Regions from separate parts of the Planococcus sp. TJ-201 genome, predicted to be linked through region 2. Evidence: predicted binding sites of a transcription regulator. Region 2 holds the regulator's gene; each other region holds the start of a gene.

Region 1 (5,881 bases), on a different contig from region 2:
AACATTCACAAAAGAGAAGGCAGTCGAAATAGAAAGGTGATGGTCTGAATGGCATTCAAAGGCAAAACGAAAACTCCGGAAGAAAAGATGAAAGAGATTGAAGAGCTGACATCCGGTATGGATCAGCAGATTGACTCCTATTTTGTTTCTGAGAAAGCGATGCGGGAACACCTGGCCTTCATGGCCAACTTCCATAACTACTCGCAGCGCAATATGACATTAATCGATAAGCAATTCATGGGAGCCCAAGCTGTGGGCTCCTTTAATTTTTGGAAAAGCAAGGGCGCGGCTGTTCAAAAAGGCGAGAAGGGTATCAAAATACTCGTCCCTACGCCGGTCCAGTTTTATAAGAAGAACGGCATTGATGTGCCGGTCTCTTCCGCCAGTAAACAGGATCGTGAACTGATTGATAAAAAGCAACTGGAGACAACCAAAAAAACGTTCTTTAAAATCGGACATGTTTTCGAATACACGCAGACCAATGCGCGTGAATTGAATTTGTCAGTCTCCGAGATATTCGGGAAATATCATCGTGATGGCAGTCTTGAAAGCAGCAAAGAAATGATGGCTGCATTAAATAAAATCGCCCACAAACTGGATTTCACTATCGTGGACGAATCGCCATTCGAACTCGGGACAGCCAAAGGGGCTGCTGCTCCAAATGAAAAAATCATTGCATTGAATCCCCGCAATATGGAATTCGAGAATGTTTCGGTGTTGATCCATGAACTGGCGCACGCGAAGATGCACACGCCGGAGAGAGCCAAGGAATTGTCGACAAACGAAAAGGAATTCCAGGCGGAAATGGTTTCCTATGTAGTGGCCAACCGGTACGGCATCGATACGGAAGAGTTTACGCTTTCCTATTTGGCCAACTGGACACAGGGTGCCGAATTAAAAGACAAAGAGCAGTTGCTGAAGGAGGTCCAGAACACGGCCAGCGAGTTTATCGACGAAATTGAATCGCACTTTGACCAATTGAAAGAGAAGGAGCTGCAGCAAAGTAAGGCGGATGATATCGCCTACAATCTCACGGACCAAGCATTGAAGGCCCACGCGTCTCATTCTGGAGAGGAATTGGATAACAAAAAGCCCGCTATGTTTATCCATGGCATCAGCAACGACTTCCAACCATTTGGGGAAGTGAACAACCTCGACTTCGATCACTACAAGCAAGAGCAGACAGCCTATACCGTAGCCATTCCACAAGACACCGGCCTTACGCTCGTCATCAGTTCCCAATATGAAAAAGGGAAATACATTCACCCGCTCCATCAATTAGATAAAGAGCAGTTGGTGAACAAGGAAACGTACACGACATTGGAAAACGGGTATCATGATGTCCTGCTGAAACAAGATGAGGATTACATTCAATCGTTCGCGGCTCGGTTGAGGACGGAAATCTATCAAGAAAAGGCTCCGGCAGCAGAAAAGAAAAAGCAGCATCCCAAAACAAATACAGTTGAAATCGAAAGGTGAGATCAAAAAAAAACAAGAAGGTAATTGTCAGAGCCACCAGCAGAAAAATGACTAATCAAATTGAAAGTTAAAAGTTGTATGAAAACAAACAAGAAGAGGAGGAGAGAGGGTAATATAATTATTGATGCTTTTTAGGAACAGGTAAGAGCACCAACATAGAATAAGCTGTAAGAAAAAGACTGAGCCTCTATGCTGTCCTTCTTCTTCGGTAGTTAATTCCCTGACTTTATAAAAGAACAACTATTTAGGTAGAAATGACGGGTACACCCAAAGTGGAAGTGTCACCTTTAGCCGATAAGTGAACGAACAATCTTAATGACAACTCTCATCCTCATCTGAATGAGGGTGTTTTTTATTTGTCGAAAAAGATTGGATGGCTTAATTCAGTGGTATATTAAGAACGTATGTTCTTATAAAATTAGGAGGTGATCAACATGAAGGGAAATAAACACCTGAAAGTGCAAGACGAAATCAAAGACCGGGGAGTGATCAAGTGGCAGGGAATGATGTTGACCGAACATGTTGAACTGATTCGTGCTTGGTACGAAGAGGACAAACACGATGCAAAACCAGACTTGGATGAATCTGACCTGCATCTATTGCATGAAGAGCTTGTATTGGCTGCGCAACGGAAGTGCCATGTGAAAATGAAATCGTGGAAAGAAAAGAAGTTCCATTACCACATCGGGGTCATTCAGGAATTAAATGAACATAGCCGTTCCATCATCTATCAAGATCCTTCAGACTTACACCGGCTCCCGATGGAAGAATTAGTGAGCGTCTGGTTAATTGAATGAAAAATGATTTTTTGAGCAGGTGCATAAATTGGAACGAGGTTCAGTCTTGCTCCGGTCCAAATAGTCCAATAAGAGGGGGTGCTATCGCTAATGTAGAAGAAGGGCCGCAGTTATTTAGATAACTACGGCTCTTTTGTTCGTAAAAGTGCACTTTTACGAACGCTTTTTATTATAAATAAGTTAATCTACAAATCTATTATTAAAATTTTAGAATGGTAAAATAAGTATATGAATTAATAAGTAAAAGCAAACAAACGAAAAGAGGGTTAAATTCAGCACCCCCGTACTTTTGAGAGGAAGAGGAAATATGAAGAAGATAAATACTGGAACTTCTTACATCTACATGATAATTGCCTCAATAGGCATGGTCATACTGGCTTTTGGACTTCTGGAATACCTAGTACTTACAGGAAATGCGAGTACATCCCATTTTTTATTAACTTTTGCTAGCTTTTTCATACTAGTCCACTACATATACCATCTAGAAAAAAAGACCGGTGTTAGTAATAAGGTAATTTGGGTGAAATCTGTTCTGCTGGCCTTCTCCTTACTTATTCTCATATATACCTTTCACTAGAAACTGAATGTAACTCAGTTAAAATATTAAAAAATATTGTTTAGACAAGAATGAAATATAAGGAGTTTGGGATGAAAAAAAATACAAGTACTATAATCGTGATTTTGGCATTGATCGGCTTTTTAGTTGCAACGTTTTTTCTTCAGTATGAATTTTTATTTCTAACTCGTATTGCTTCACTTATCTTCGCAATCGTTTATTTAGTAATTGAAGTAAAGCAAGAATATTTCTCAATACATAAGCCGTTATTTATTTTCTTTAGTCTCATCAGCATATTAGCTATAACGGTATGCATTATACTTGATGAGACTTCAGCGACTGATGGATTCCATGCTAGAAGTTTTATGCTTCTGGTATTTGTTTTCATTCTTCTGGTCGTTAGCTATAAAAATTTATACAACAAAAACGATGCTGCAAAGTAATTTCAATTCAATTTTAGTTTTATAAGTTCTTTGATTTGAATGTAACTTAATGGTTATTAAGTTACATTCAAATTAGATGAAAAAGTAGGGTAGGAACTTTTGTTGAACTATGGGAGGGGATAGTGAGGTGGTCTGGGTAAAATTTATTGGATTTTTTTTATTCGTAGTTCTTATAATTTCTCTCGTTAATCTAGTGTTAAGAAAAATATTTAAGATCAAGAGTGAAGGAAACGGGCTCTTTTCATTCAATTACGTAAATAAATTGCATCTGAAAATTGATTTATCTATCAATGTAATAGCAGCTATTGCCTACATAATTTGCTTTTATCTTTTAGTTTCTAAAGGATACTCGGTGAACGTTTTTTTAGTTTCGGTAATTATATTTACGATATTGGATCACTCGGTACAGACAGTTTTTGAATGGAAATACTCACAGAATCCGAAAAAAATCATCTTAACCATCAGTGAAATGTCTTTAATCGTAATAGCTTTAATCTTAACGATTCAATTTGATTTATTTAATTCCCTAATATCTTAAAAACGAGTGTAACTTAATTTGAATTAAGTTACATTCAAAAGGCCAGAAAAGGGAGTATCCCTTGCCTGGCCTTTATCATTATTCTGTATTACTTTTAAATTCTACTTTCTTCAGAGCGTACTTTTTTACTAGGATTCTTTATTCTCCAAAGGTAAAAAACTGTTAGTAAGATATAGAATGCTGTAGCAAAAATAATAAAGATTTTATCTCGGGGATAGGAAAAGACGCCATTCGTAAAGATTAGAAAGTAAATAATCCAAATAAGGATAATCTTAATCAGCTGATTCGTGAGATTAGATTTAAACATGTCATCGTCCCTTTCACTAGAAACCTTTTTATAATTTAATTGATAGTATATATACCATTTTTCTCCAGTAAAGGTTTCATTTTTTAAAATAGAAATTTTACATATTGTGAATGTAACTTAATAGCAAGTAAGTTACATTCGCTTCTGAGGTTTAGTGGTAACTCTAGCATGTAAATAATCGTCCGAGAAGTGGGGTGAGAATATGGTTGATGAGGAATTACAAAAAAAGATCACCACATTGGTGATTGAAGGGAAAATGGATACAGCTGAACGGCTATTGATCGACTACGTCGAGCAGAATCCCCATGATGTCGAGGGATGGAATCGATTGATCATGCTGGAAGCGTTAGCTCCACTTGAGGATTATGAACAGGCAGCTGACTTTGCCCGGGGTGCTTTGTACTACCACCAAAACAATTTGTTTTTCTTTATCTTAATTCTGTCTTTCACCCCGTGGTTCCAAGGAGACCTGGACGACGAACTGGCGGATCAAGCCGAAGAGGTACAAAGCGTGGCGGACCCGGAAATGGCATCCGTCATTTCGCTGCTGCTTGCCGATCACTATCGTGGTAAGGACAAGGACAGGTACGAATTCTTATTAAAACGGTCAATCGAATATTCCCCTTATATTGTTAGGAACTACACAGATTTAGGGGAGCATTATATGGGATATGGACGAAAAGATCTGGGGAAGACATTGATTAAAAAAGGCTTAGCCAATGTGAAGTTTGTCTACATAGAAGGTGAAGAGAACGGCCATGATGAATTGGATATTATCCGGTACATCAATGAAATGGTATCGGGCGTCTTTATCACAGAAGTTAATTATCGCGACTTGGAGAAGTTGCTGCGCCAGTAAGCTAAACGTATTTGAAATTTTTTCTCAGCTTGAATGTAACTTAAGTGTAAGTAAGTTACATTCAGAACTCACCTTCAATTAATCTCACCAAAACTCTCGACACAATTGAGGTTACTAGAAAAAATGATACATTCAAGGGATAGCTTGATAAGGCTTTAAAGCTGGAAGTTCACATATGGTTTGGCTATTGGAAGGGAAGAAGCTCAAATAGGGCTTCTTCTTTTTCGGTCGAGAAATTGTACTTTTGCGAACGGTTTTTAGCGAGGAATAATTTAGCGACTTCTAGTTATAAAACTCAAGAATGTTAAAATAAGTATTACAGAGACGAGACACATAAACGACAGTGAAGGTGAATAGTAGAATGACACATCCATATGAAAAATATGAAAATACCGAGCTGTGGAAAAAAGTAGATCAGGTAATAGATGAGTTAGTTGAAAATCAGGACATAGAAGAATTAACAAAGAGAGAATACATCGTCGGATATATCTGCAAGAAGCTCGCTGAAACAGAAGAAGCAAAATAATGCAGAATATTAAGGAAGTGAATGCAACTTAAGTGCAGTTAAGTTACATTCACATTCGGATTTTAATGTGTTTTCAACTAAAGTTTCGAAATGGAGGGGACAATAGTGAGATTAAGTGGGCAAGCTGTTGAAGAGAAATTAATGGCAACGAACTATATTGATACAGAGTTAAAGGAATTATATTATGACAACAGCAAGCACTTAGTGACAATGAAGTATATGGGCTCAAGAGATGATGAAGTAGAAGATAGAGAATATACCGTTCTGTTTAAGGAATGTTTTCCGCCATCTTCAATACCTGGTTGGAAGGGGCAGAGGGAGATATTCCACAATCGCCCAACGACGTGGCTTTCTATTTTCATGACATTTCGATTAA
Region 2 (5,881 bases):
ATTCTTTAACCAATTTCATTTCATCTTCGCCAAGCGGTGCACCGTGAGCATCAGCTTTACCGGATTTGTTTGGAGCGCCGTAACCGATGACTGTTTTCACTTCAATTAATGTAGGTTTGTCTGAAGAGTTTCTAGCTTGTGCAATTTTTTCAGACAAATCGTCTAATTCATTGCCGTCATCTACGCGCAAGTAGTTCCAGCCGTAAGATTCAAAACGCTTTTGCACATTTTCAGAGAAACTTTTGCCAAGCGGCCCATCCAATGAAATGTCGTTGCTGTCATAAAGTACAACCAGTTTGTTCAATTTCAAGTGACCCGCAAGAGAAATGGCTTCCCCGGCAACGCCTTCCATTAAATCGCCATCTCCGCATAATGAAAACGTGTGGTGATCAACGATATTCAAACCTTCTTTATTGTATGTAGCCGCTAAATGGCGCTCAGCCATAGCCATGCCGACTGCCATGCCAATTCCTTGTCCTAGTGGCCCTGTTGTTGCTTCAACGCCAGTCGTGTGGCCATATTCTGGATGTCCCGGTGTTTTTGAATCCCATTGACGGAAATTCTGGATTTCTTCCATTTCTAAACCATAGCCGCTCAAGTGAAGCAAGCTGTATAAAAGCATTGAACCGTGTCCTGCCGACAACACAAAACGGTCGCGGTTAAACCAATCTGGATTTTTTGGATTGTGGTTCATGTGTTTAGTCCATAATGTATACGCCATTGGAGCAGCGCCCATTGGCAATCCTGGATGGCCAGAATTTGCTTTTTCGATAGCATCGATGGAAAGTGTACGAATTGTAGTCACTGCAAGTTGATCTGCGTGGGTTGACATAGTAACATCCTCTCTCAAAAAAAAATATTATTCATTATTAGTTTAGTCAACAATAGAAAAGAATACAATGAAAAAGAGAATAAGTAGTTAATTCAAATACTTATTCTCTCGAAGATTTTTGACCTTTTCCGGAGTTACATCGTTTCCGTTCGGATCAATCACTTTTACATTTTCAATTGTGCCGCGCATTGTTTTGCGGAAAGTCTGCAAGTATTCCTCACGCAGCGCGGATTGCTCTTTTGCTTCTTCTTGCGATAATCCAGCAGTTTTTGACTTCCGTGACAGCTGGCTTATGCGACTTAATTTGTCTGGCGATAACATAGACATCCACCTTTCTTCTGTACATATGGTACAAAAAAAGTCAGGTTTCTGCAACGTTTTAGTCTTTCATCAGCTGTTCGTACTCTTTATAGCGGCGATGGACGGTTGCTTTGCTCGCCTGATAGCCAAAGCCTTGAAGCGTTACTGCGATTTCGCTGAATGTCAGGCCATTGGTCTTCAAGCTGACTATTTGGTCAATCGGCAAATCCAGGCGCTCCCGTCCATCCGGATTGCCTTTGCCTTTTAGATTTTTTTCCGGTTGATAGCCATTTTCCACAGCGCGCTTCATGCCCCGCTTAATTTTGGCATTATGTATTTTGCGCTGGTATTCTTCGACGATCGCCAGAATTTCGAGAACCATATCGTCCATGTCATTTAATGCGATGGGTCCCCGGTCTGATAGCGTGTAAACTTCCACACCGTATTTCTTCATCACATGCAGCAGCGCAATGCGGGCATGGCCCCGCCCTAAACGTGTTTCGTCTTGGACGAATACCGCGTCGACTTGCTCGGTTTTGATCGAATTCAGCATCTCGAGCAGCCCTTCACGGTCCATTTCATAGCCGCTGTGCTGATCGGTAAACACAGCATCCACTTGATGGCCTTGTTCAAATGCAAATTTCATCAGTTCCTCTTCCTGTCTCTCAAGTGAAGATTCCTGAGTATCTTTGGTCGTGCTGACACGGCAATAAATTAATGCATTTTTTTTCATTCAGTATCACCTGCAAATTTAGTGGTCTCATCAGGAGCAAATTTTAATTGATCGCTGGGAATTTTAAGAGATTGCCCTGCAATAATTTTAGAAGTAGAAAGATTGTTTTCTTTCATAATCTCTTCTATCCATTCGTGATGGGGGGTTGTGCCGCTGAACGATTCAGCTAAAGTCCAAAGTGTGTCGCCTTCTTCTATTTCAACTTGGCTCATTTGCGCACTATTAGTATTATGGGACAGAATTGCGTACAAAGTAAATGCCACAATTAAAGCAAAAAACGCGATTAAGTAAAAGTTTTGTCGAATGATTGTCAAATTGATCGCCTCCTGAGAATGTATGTTCGGAATGTATGTTCTCATAATAAGGCGAACAGGTGTTGTTGTCAAGAATTAAATTCGAACCTATGTTTGCATTTCACAGCCCGAGTTGGTATACTATTGGTAGAAATTAAGTAGAATTACTCAAATGAGGTGAAACTGTTGAAAAAAGTATCCAAGCGCCAAGAAGATATTCTGACATTCATAAAAGAAGAAGTTCGCTTAAAAGGCTACCCACCGTCCGTACGTGAAATTGGCGAAGCAGTCGGTTTGGCATCCAGTTCGACCGTACACGGCCACTTGGCACGGCTTGAAAGCAAAGGCTTGATTCGCCGCGACCCAACAAAACCAAGAGCAATTGAAGTAATCAGCACTGACGAAGCGCTTATTGATAAAAGTCCAGTTTTGCATGTGCCGTTAATCGGTAAAGTAACCGCTGGTATTCCCATCACAGCTATTGAAAATGTGGAAGAATTCTTCCCACTGCCCCAGAGCTATGGTACAGAAGATGATCATATCTTCATGCTGGAAATTATGGGTGAAAGTATGATTGAAGCCGGCATTTTAAACGGCGACTATGTCATTGTTAAACAGCAGCAAACTGCAAATAATGGTGACATCGTCGTAGCGATGACGACTGAAGACGAAGCAACAGTCAAACGTTTCTTCCGCGAAGAAAGCTATTTCCGTCTGCAGCCTGAAAACTCATCGATGGATCCTATCATCGTTGACCAAGTTTCCATCCTTGGTAAAGTTGTCGGCGTCTACCGCCAGATTCACTAAAAAACACCGGGAGCAGTCTTCCCGGTGTTTTTTCATTGTATTATTATTATGTAAACTTTTCATTATTTGAGTTTCACGCAGCTGAAAGCCAAAATAACCGGAATTCTTTTTCTTCTATCAAACTCGCCAACATCCTCGAAATGCTGCCGCTTTGGCATGCCCTCTTGAAGTCCTGTAACGCTAAACCCTGCATTCGTTAATGCTGTAAAATAACTTTCGATGGTTCGATGATGCTTGACCACCACTTTATCAATCCAAGGCTCTTGCCGTTCGCCTTCATTAAAATAATCATCCACTATCCAGTTGCTTCTTTTCTCTCCAGACTTTTTGCTGTCAAAAGCACTGGTTGTCAGCGGATGCTGGACGCTAAAGACAAAGGTTCCTTGCGGCTTTAACGTCTGGTAAATCTGTTTAAACAGCCGTTCCACATCCGGCAAATAGTGAATCGCTAAGCGTGAAGCCACAATATCGTAGCTCTCTTTTGGATAAGCGAAAGTTTCCATAGTAGCCAAGCTGATGCGCGCATTCAGCCCTGCTAGATTTTCTTTTGCCAGCCTCTCCATCGCCCGAGATCCTTCTACGCCGTGGTACTGATTTGCGCCCGCTTGAAGAAGCTCTTTGCCAAAAGTGGCGTCCCCGCAGCCTAAGTCCAGTATCCGTTTGTTTTGAAACTCGCCAAGAAGTTCATAAATCACCGGTTTTTCAATACTATTATTGGGGCTGTCAATCCGGTTTCTTCTTTGCAGGTAATTTGCTAAAAAATCCTTTTCTTCGTATGCGCTTGACCCTTTGAAATTCATCTAATCCCTCCAGTTTCAAATTGCTTGCTTTGACATATGGGCACAAAAAAGATGCTGCATAAGCAGCACCCGCGTGCAGCTTATCGAGAAAAGTTCTTCTACAACTCGCTGACTTTTATATAATTAACCAAATTGATTGTAATGCGATAAATATTGCCTGTCTCCACATCAGAAATTTCATAAGTACCATTGGAAGGAATTTTACCCAGTGCCGATTCTTTGTCCACAGCCTGGACGTTATGAACAATGGTGTTTCCTTGATCAAAATTAAATTCTACTTGAAATGTTTTCATGCAATGGCCTCCTTCGAATTATTTACTTTGTCTCCGTGAATCAGTCTACCATATTTTATGTGTTATTGCTGTTTGTAAATTTCTTGATACATCAGCACTTTCAGCGCCAGCATTTCTTCTTCACTGAGATCTTCTTCCAATTGCTGAATCACTTGTTCTGCAGACATTGTGCCGTCCTCAATCCCTGACTTCATCTTGGCCAAGTCGGTAATGCCCACTTTTTTAATGACGGTGCCCGCTGCATCATCGCTTGTTTCAAATGGCAAAGCTTCACTTTCTTGTTCAGCCGCCTGAGCCTCTTCAACGTACTCCATCATTTGCGGATCACTTTCAACGTACTCCACTATTTTTTCCATCTGGCCCGAGCTTCGCAGTTCCTCTGTCGCTTTTGCAACCAATCGGTCGGCTGAAAAATCCGGCCCCACTACATAAGCACCAATTCCCGCGAATGAAAAAAATATGAGGAAGATAAGAATTGTTTTCAAAAAACGCATAGCCGATCTTCCCTTCTTTTTACATTATTATAACAGTAGACGCTCAAAAGTGTATAAAGTTACCAAAAAAAAGGAAAACCCCGTTCCCATTTCTTTGCAGAACGGGAGCCGAGATCTTCTTTTTTGTTAAGCACATTCTTTAACTCATCATCGTTTCCGCTGCTCAGCAATCCACCAGTCGATGTGTTCCAAATTAAAAATCACAGTGTCCTGGAACGCTTTGCGGTGCGGAATCTTTCTCTTCGACATCAAATCTGTAATCTGCTCTGCAGCCAGCGGATAATTTACTGACTCCAAATACTCAATAAGACTTGGAAGTCCTTGGATTTTCCTCAATTTAATCCCCTCCCACAAAATCTTCCTTCGTTAAAAAGGAAAATTCAGTATGAGTTATTAAACATATTGGCTGCACTTAATTATAACCCGAAAAATTCTCCTGTAAACAAATTAAGCACTGAAATTTTTACTGAACTTTACAGATGTTTATCAACTTTATAATGGGAGCTGTTGCTGAAGATGCAGGTTTTGGGAGGTTGTATGGGCTTTTATTAGCATAGTTGGGGTTATAGTATTTCTCCAAGTAAGAGTTTTCTTAATAAATTAGTTCTTTCAAAACTTATATTCATTTATGTAAAATATTGCGTATTCCAGTTACAACTTTTTGTTAACGAAACTTCTATCCTTTGTATCCGTACTAGTATTAACAAGTTTTTATACGAGGAGGTAATTCTATGGGTGCTACAGTCATCCCTGCATTGCTAGTTATCTTTTTAGGCCTCTATGCTTTCACATCGAAAAATAAAAATCAGACTCAGAAATAAGGAGGCAATTTTTATGACGGATGATAAAGAACTCTCAGAGAACAAGAATAAAAGCAATAAGCGTGAAACAAATATAGGTGTTGGTATTGCCTTCGGGGTAAGTATTGGATCTGCTATTGGGATTGCGATAGACAATTTAGCTATCGGCCTTGCTATGGGTATGGGATTGGGCATTATATTCGGGAGCGCTATACCTCTCAAAACAAAAAAATAAGAGAGAAAGACGGTCTGAAAAGACTGTCTTTTTCTCTTTTTGTATCGCTTCCTATTACACTAAACTGGAATGATTTTATTACTTGAGATCTATTTAACTTTTAATAGACCCCCCAACCTCGAAAGCTTCAAAAGTTTGACTATAAATATATTTTCAAGTATTGCTTTCTTTCTAAAGGGTGGACGCTTGTGCGAATTATATACTCGGTCTTTTTAAAGATTTTCATAGATTTTAAAACTTGATCAGTCTAAAATTATTAAACTCTACTTTATTTATTGATGTATAGTAATAGAT
Region 3 (5,881 bases), on a different contig from region 2:
AGAATATAAAAACTTGGCGTTAAAGCTTGGTGGACTCATGATCAAACTGGGTCAGTTCTTGTCCACACGGGCAGATATTATGCCGCCTTCATTTCTTGCAGAATTGGAAGGGCTGACCGACCGCGTACCTTCTGTCTCAAGAACAAGCATCGTCTCGGTGCTGGAAGAAGAATGGAATTCACCGCATACCAATTACTTGGATCAATTGTCGGATTCGGCAGTGGCTTCAGCTTCTATTGGTGAAGTTTACAAAGGCGTACTGAAAAACGGTATGGAAGTGGCTGTTAAAGTACAACGGCCGGGAACAGACCGTATTTTACGTGCTGACTTTAAAGCCATCCGCATTGTTATCTGGTTGGTCGAGAAATTCACACCGTATGCCAAGCAAATTGATTTTAAATTGCTGTATGCGGAAATGACAGAGACGATCGGTGCGGAATTGAATTTCCTGAAAGAACTTCAGAATGGCCGTGCATTTGCCGATCGCTTTGACTCGATGGAAGGTGTCCGCATTCCGCTGTACTTTGATGAATACACCACACGCCGAGTATTGGTGATGGAGTGGATTGAAGGGGCGCGCATTACAGATTTGGCATTTATCGAAAAAAATGAATTGGACCGCCACGAAATTTCAGAGCGGCTGTTTATTTTATTTTTGGAACAAGTTTTGTACGGCGGACAATTCCACGCTGATCCACACGGAGGAAACATTCTCTTGGAGCCGGACGGAGGCATTGTTCTGATTGATTTCGGAATGATTGGCAATATCAGCAAGAAAGATTCCCAGGCGGTATTGCGTGCTGCAGAAGGTGTTATCTTTAAGAATTACGACCAAGTGCTCGATTCCCTGGAAGATCTTCGGTTCTTGTTGCCGCAGGCCGATCGTGCAGTATTGGGGGATGCCATTTCCCGCTTGATCACAGCTTATGAATCGAACGAACTGTCGCAAATGGACAGTTTTGTCGTCGAACGTTTGTTGAACGATATGCAGGAAATTGTCCGCACACAACCGGTTCAATTGCCGGCAGAGTTTGCCTTTTTCGGGCGCGCGGCTTCCATTTTCGTCGGTGTATTGCATGTCTTAGATCCGAAAGTGGATTTACTGGCTCTTGCGCGACCGCGCATACTGGAATGGGCTTCTTCACAAAAAGAGGGCAAAGGCATCTTTGGAAAAGAAGATGTTCTGCGCTGGGCGTTGAATGCTTCTGGACCATTCCGTGCTTTCCCGCAAAAAGTCATCAACTACTTGGAAGAACCGGAACGTCTCCGGCATTATCTCGAAAATCGGGATGGCCGGGAACGGGAGTATCGGCGTGATTTGCAGTCCCGGATGTTTGCCGGGATTTTCACCATTATTTCCTTTACCGGAATTTCTGTTTCGGTTTGGTTTTGGAATGAACCTTACCTATGGGTTTCGTCAGTATTCTTTGTTGGATCGTTATGGGCTTACCGATCCATTAAGTAAACAAAAAGTTGCTGCTCAACATCCGTATGGACGTTGAGCAGCAACTTTTTTAATATTAATGGTAGAAAATGATGGTGAAGACGAAAAATTTGCAGTATAAGATAGAGGTCCATATCGGTGCAGAAAACTTACTCGAGTGGCTGCTGTTTTCGTGGAGGGAAAGAACGTTTTGTCACATAAGCCATAGAGTGATTATGGACGCGCTGAGCCTTTTTGAAGTATCGGCGAAGCGATCCGGCAAAAGAATGCTGGTTTCGCAATGCAATGGGTGAAACATCCAAGTACACCGTTTCACTATTGCTCAAGTAAATAATGCTGCCTTTGCCGCTGCTGTCGCTTTCAATCAAATCGATGGCATCGTAATTAAACCAAACGCATTCTTTGTTTTTGGGAGAGTGGGTCGGAAAGAATAAGAGTGGGTTGCCATAATACTCGCCTACGATGATTGGGGGTTTGTGTTTTACGCCGACGGCTTTTTGAGCGTAAAGTGTTGCACTTTCAAGCGAAGCGCGATAGAACCTGCAGGAAGTGGTCACCGTTTTGTATACCGCTTCTTCAACTATGAATTCACTGCGGTCTTCAATTACGCGCATCCAAGTGCGATGGCCATCTGTATAGGGCAATAAGGCATACGTATTCGCGCAGACTGTGTAAGAATGCGGTCGGTGATTCTTTTTACTCATGGAAATTAACCCCCTAAATTTACTTTACATACCTTATTATAATAAAAAATGGAAATTGCGCAATGGACATTAGATTGAAAATAATATTTTTTTCTATTTCATCGGAATTTTCAAATAAATCTTGATTTATTCTAATTGCCTAATGTATACTAATGAAAAGCATTCGGGGTGAAGAGAAATGGAAAACTATTATTCTTATGCTGATTTCATGAAAGCGATGGCTCAAACGAAAAAAATTACAGAAGCGGAAAAACTGCTGAATGACATCTACCTGGATCTCTTCTTAAAGCATGTCCACCGTTCCCAACAAGAAGCACAGCTGTTAACCCTTATTGACGAAGCCCTGGATCATCACGACCAAAAAGCTTTCATCATATATGCTGCCCAACTACAAACTTTAAAGCACGAAGAAGCTGAATAAATGGCTGCACAACAAGAGCCTTGAAAAGGGGAAGTCGGAATACATCCGGCTTCTCTTTTTTGTGTCCCATCCAAAATAAGGCATGCAAGCTGCAGAAGAGGATCTTTGCAAAAACTAGTTATTATAAATCTTTATTCTGTTGAAGACAAAATGTCATCGAGCAAAACCGCTCTTGGCCATTTGTGAGTGCAAAAAATCCATTTTTATTTTCACATACTATCGTTATATATGCGCATCTTTACATAAAAAACATACGTTCGCTTTTTGTTAGTGGTTTTTTAGGGCATATGGTAAAGTAGAGATAGTGAAAGAACGGGAGGACGTCTTATTATGAAACAAGAATTTAATCTTCAAGCCCCTTATGAACCAGCCGGCGATCAGCCCCAAGCCATTGCCGAACTGACACAAGGCATCATCAACGGCAAGCGTTGCCAGACTTTGCTCGGAGCAACGGGTACAGGTAAAACGTACACGATGTCAAACGTCATTCAACAAGTAAAAAAGCCGACGCTCGTCATGGCTCACAATAAAACATTGGCAGGACAGCTCTACAGCGAATTCAAGGAATTTTTCCCTGATAACGCCGTTGAGTATTTTGTTAGTTATTACGATTACTACCAACCGGAGGCATATGTGCCGCAATCAGACACATTCATTGAAAAAGATGCCAGCATCAACGATGAAATTGATAAGTTGCGCCACTCCGCCACGAGTTCATTGTTTGAACGGGACGATGTCATTGTTATTGCATCCGTTTCCTGCATCTACGGTCTGGGTTCACCAAAAGAATACCGTGAACTGGTTGTCTCTCTTCGCAAAGGGATGGAAATCGAGCGCAATCAATTGCTGCGGAAATTAGTGGATGTGCAGTATGAACGCAACGACATCAATTTTATTCGCGGGACATTTCGTGTCCGTGGAGACGTCGTGGAAATTTTCCCGGCGTCACGCGATGAACGATGCTTGCGCGTCGAATTTTTTGGCGATGAAATTGATCGAATCCGCGAAGTTGATGCCTTGACTGGTGAAATTATTGGCGAACGCGAACACGTCGCTATTTTCCCGGCATCCCACTTTGTTACACGCGAAGACAAAATGGTCAAAGCGATTGAAAACATCGAAGCGGAATTGGAAGAACGTTTGAAAGAGATGCGTGCAGAAGACAAATTGTTGGAAGCGCAGCGCTTGGAACAACGGACACGCTATGATTTGGAAATGATGCGGGAAATGGGCTTTTGTTCCGGCATTGAAAACTATTCACGGCATTTGACGCTTCGTCCTGCCGGTGCACAGCCTTATACATTGATTGATTATTTCCCGGAAGATTTTCTGCTGGTCGTAGATGAAAGCCACGTGACGCTGCCACAGGTCCGCGGCATGTTCAATGGTGATCAGGCACGCAAAAAAGTGCTGGTTGACCATGGTTTCCGTCTGCCTTCAGCAATGGATAACCGGCCGCTGACTTTTGATGAGTTTGAAGAACATATCAGCCAGGCTGTTTTTGTGTCAGCAACGCCTGGCCCTTATGAGCTGGAACATACACCGGAAATGGTGGAACAAATTATTCGGCCAACCGGTTTGCTTGACCCGACAATCGAAATCCGGCCAATTGAAGGCCAAATTGATGACTTGATGTATGAAATTCGTCAGCGTGCTGAAAAGAATGAGCGCGTGCTGGTAACCACATTGACGAAAAAAATGTCAGAAGACTTGACGGCTTATCTGAAAGATGCCGGCATCAAAGTCAATTACCTCCATTCTGAAATCAAGACGCTGGAGCGGATTGAAATTATCCGGGAACTGCGAATGGGTGTCTACGATGTATTGGTCGGCATCAACTTGCTGCGCGAAGGATTGGATATTCCGGAAGTTTCACTGGTAACCATTTTGGATGCCGACAAAGAGGGCTTCCTGCGTTCTGAACGTGCTTTGATCCAAACAATGGGCCGGGCAGCACGAAACTCAAATGGCCATGTTATTATGTACGCTGACCGAATAACGGATTCCATGCAAAAAGCGATGGATGAAACGACGCGACGCCGCACCATCCAAGGCGACTACAATGAAAAACATGGAGTTACACCGATTACGATTCAGAAGAAAATTCGCGACGTCATCCGTGCTACGGCTGCGGCGGAAGAGTCGGAAGAATATATTTCAAAAGCAGTATCAGGCAAAAAGCTCAAAAAAGAAGATCGCTTGAAACTGATCAGTTTATTGGAAACAGAAATGAAGGATGCGGCAAAAGCACTCGATTTCGAACGGGCTGCAGAGCTGCGTGATACCGTGCTTGAATTGAAAGCGGAAGGATGATAGAAAGTGAAAAAACAGGAAATACGGATACAAGGTGCACGTGCGCATAATTTAAAAAATATTGATGTTGTCATTCCGCGTGACAAGCTTGTTGTCATGACCGGACTATCAGGATCCGGCAAATCTTCTTTGGCATTTGACACGATTTATGCAGAAGGCCAGCGGCGATATGTAGAATCGCTGTCTGCATACGCCCGCCAGTTTTTGGGCCAGATGGATAAGCCAGATGTCGATTTGATTGAAGGCTTATCACCGGCCATTTCGATTGACCAAAAAACCACCAGCAAAAACCCGCGTTCTACAGTAGCAACGGTCACAGAAATTTACGACTATATGCGTTTGATGTTTGCGCGGATTGGCAAACCAATTTGCCCAAACCACGGAATTGAAATTTCCTCACAGACAATTGAACAAATGGTTGACCGCATCGTGGATTATCCGGAACGCACCAAGATGCAAATTTTGGCGCCTATCGTCTCAGGCCGCAAAGGCACACATGTCAAATTGCTTGAAGATATCCGAAAGCAAGGCTATGTGCGCGTTCGTGTGAATGGTGAACTGATTGATTTGGATGATAACATTACATTGGACAAAAACAAGAAACACAATATTGAAGTGGTCATTGACCGAATCATCATTAAAGAAGGCATTGCACCACGTCTGAGCGATTCTTTGGAGTCGGCTCTCCGGCTAGCAGACGGCCGTGTACTGGTGGATGTCATGGATCAGGAAGAGTTGTTGTTCAGTGAACACCATGCCTGCCCAATATGCGGATTTTCCATCGGTGAACTAGAGCCGAGAATGTTCTCGTTCAACTCGCCTTTCGGGGCCTGCCCGGAATGCGACGGATTGGGAATGAAACTGGAAGTTGATCCGGAGCTGGTTATTCCAGACTGGAGCGTATCGCTCAATAAAGGAGCCATTGTTCCGTGGCAGCCAACCAGTTCGCAATACTATCCGCAACTGCTGAAAGCGATTTGCAAGCATTATAAAATTGAT

What was found. The regulator LexA, encoded in region 2, represses DNA repair genes until DNA is damaged. The targets are predictions, from matches to a motif close to CGAACATATGTTCG.
Region 1: the regulator LexA is predicted to act here: its motif matches at 1,877-1,890, upstream of AC4EG4_RS16540 (YolD-like family protein).
Region 3: the regulator LexA is predicted to act here: its motif matches at 2,816-2,829, upstream of uvrB (excinuclease ABC subunit UvrB).

The regions. Positions count from the first base shown of each region.
Region 1 is NZ_JBZDOG010000008.1:20,162-26,042, forward strand. Features, by position in the region: gene AC4EG4_RS16530 (DUF3991 domain-containing protein) at 1-40, shown strand, start outside; gene AC4EG4_RS16535 (ArdC-like ssDNA-binding domain-containing protein) at 49-1,479, shown strand; gene AC4EG4_RS16540 (YolD-like family protein) at 1,914-2,276, shown strand; gene AC4EG4_RS16545 (hypothetical protein) at 2,925-3,275, shown strand; gene AC4EG4_RS16550 (DUF4181 domain-containing protein) at 3,385-3,813, shown strand; gene AC4EG4_RS16555 (tetratricopeptide repeat protein) at 4,323-4,979, shown strand; gene AC4EG4_RS16560 (hypothetical protein) at 5,341-5,505, shown strand; gene AC4EG4_RS16565 (hypothetical protein) at 5,611-5,881, shown strand, end outside.
Region 2 is NZ_JBZDOG010000001.1:308,666-314,546, forward strand. Features, by position in the region: gene tkt (transketolase) at 1-832, opposite strand, end outside; gene AC4EG4_RS01695 (DUF896 domain-containing protein) at 920-1,153, opposite strand; gene AC4EG4_RS01700 (YneB family resolvase-like protein) at 1,212-1,865, opposite strand; gene yneA (cell division suppressor protein YneA) at 1,862-2,179, opposite strand; gene lexA (transcriptional repressor LexA) at 2,345-2,965, shown strand; gene AC4EG4_RS01715 (class I SAM-dependent methyltransferase) at 3,028-3,765, opposite strand; gene AC4EG4_RS01720 (hypothetical protein) at 3,864-4,058, opposite strand; gene AC4EG4_RS01725 (hypothetical protein) at 4,121-4,552, opposite strand; gene AC4EG4_RS01730 (hypothetical protein) at 4,700-4,888, opposite strand; gene AC4EG4_RS01735 (glycine zipper domain-containing protein) at 5,387-5,587, shown strand.
Region 3 is NZ_JBZDOG010000006.1:73,061-78,941, forward strand. Features, by position in the region: gene AC4EG4_RS15040 (ABC1 kinase family protein) at 1-1,465, shown strand, start outside; gene AC4EG4_RS15045 (competence protein ComK) at 1,594-2,148, opposite strand; gene AC4EG4_RS15050 (IDEAL domain-containing protein) at 2,327-2,569, shown strand; gene uvrB (excinuclease ABC subunit UvrB) at 2,900-4,882, shown strand; gene uvrA (excinuclease ABC subunit UvrA) at 4,889-5,881, shown strand, end outside.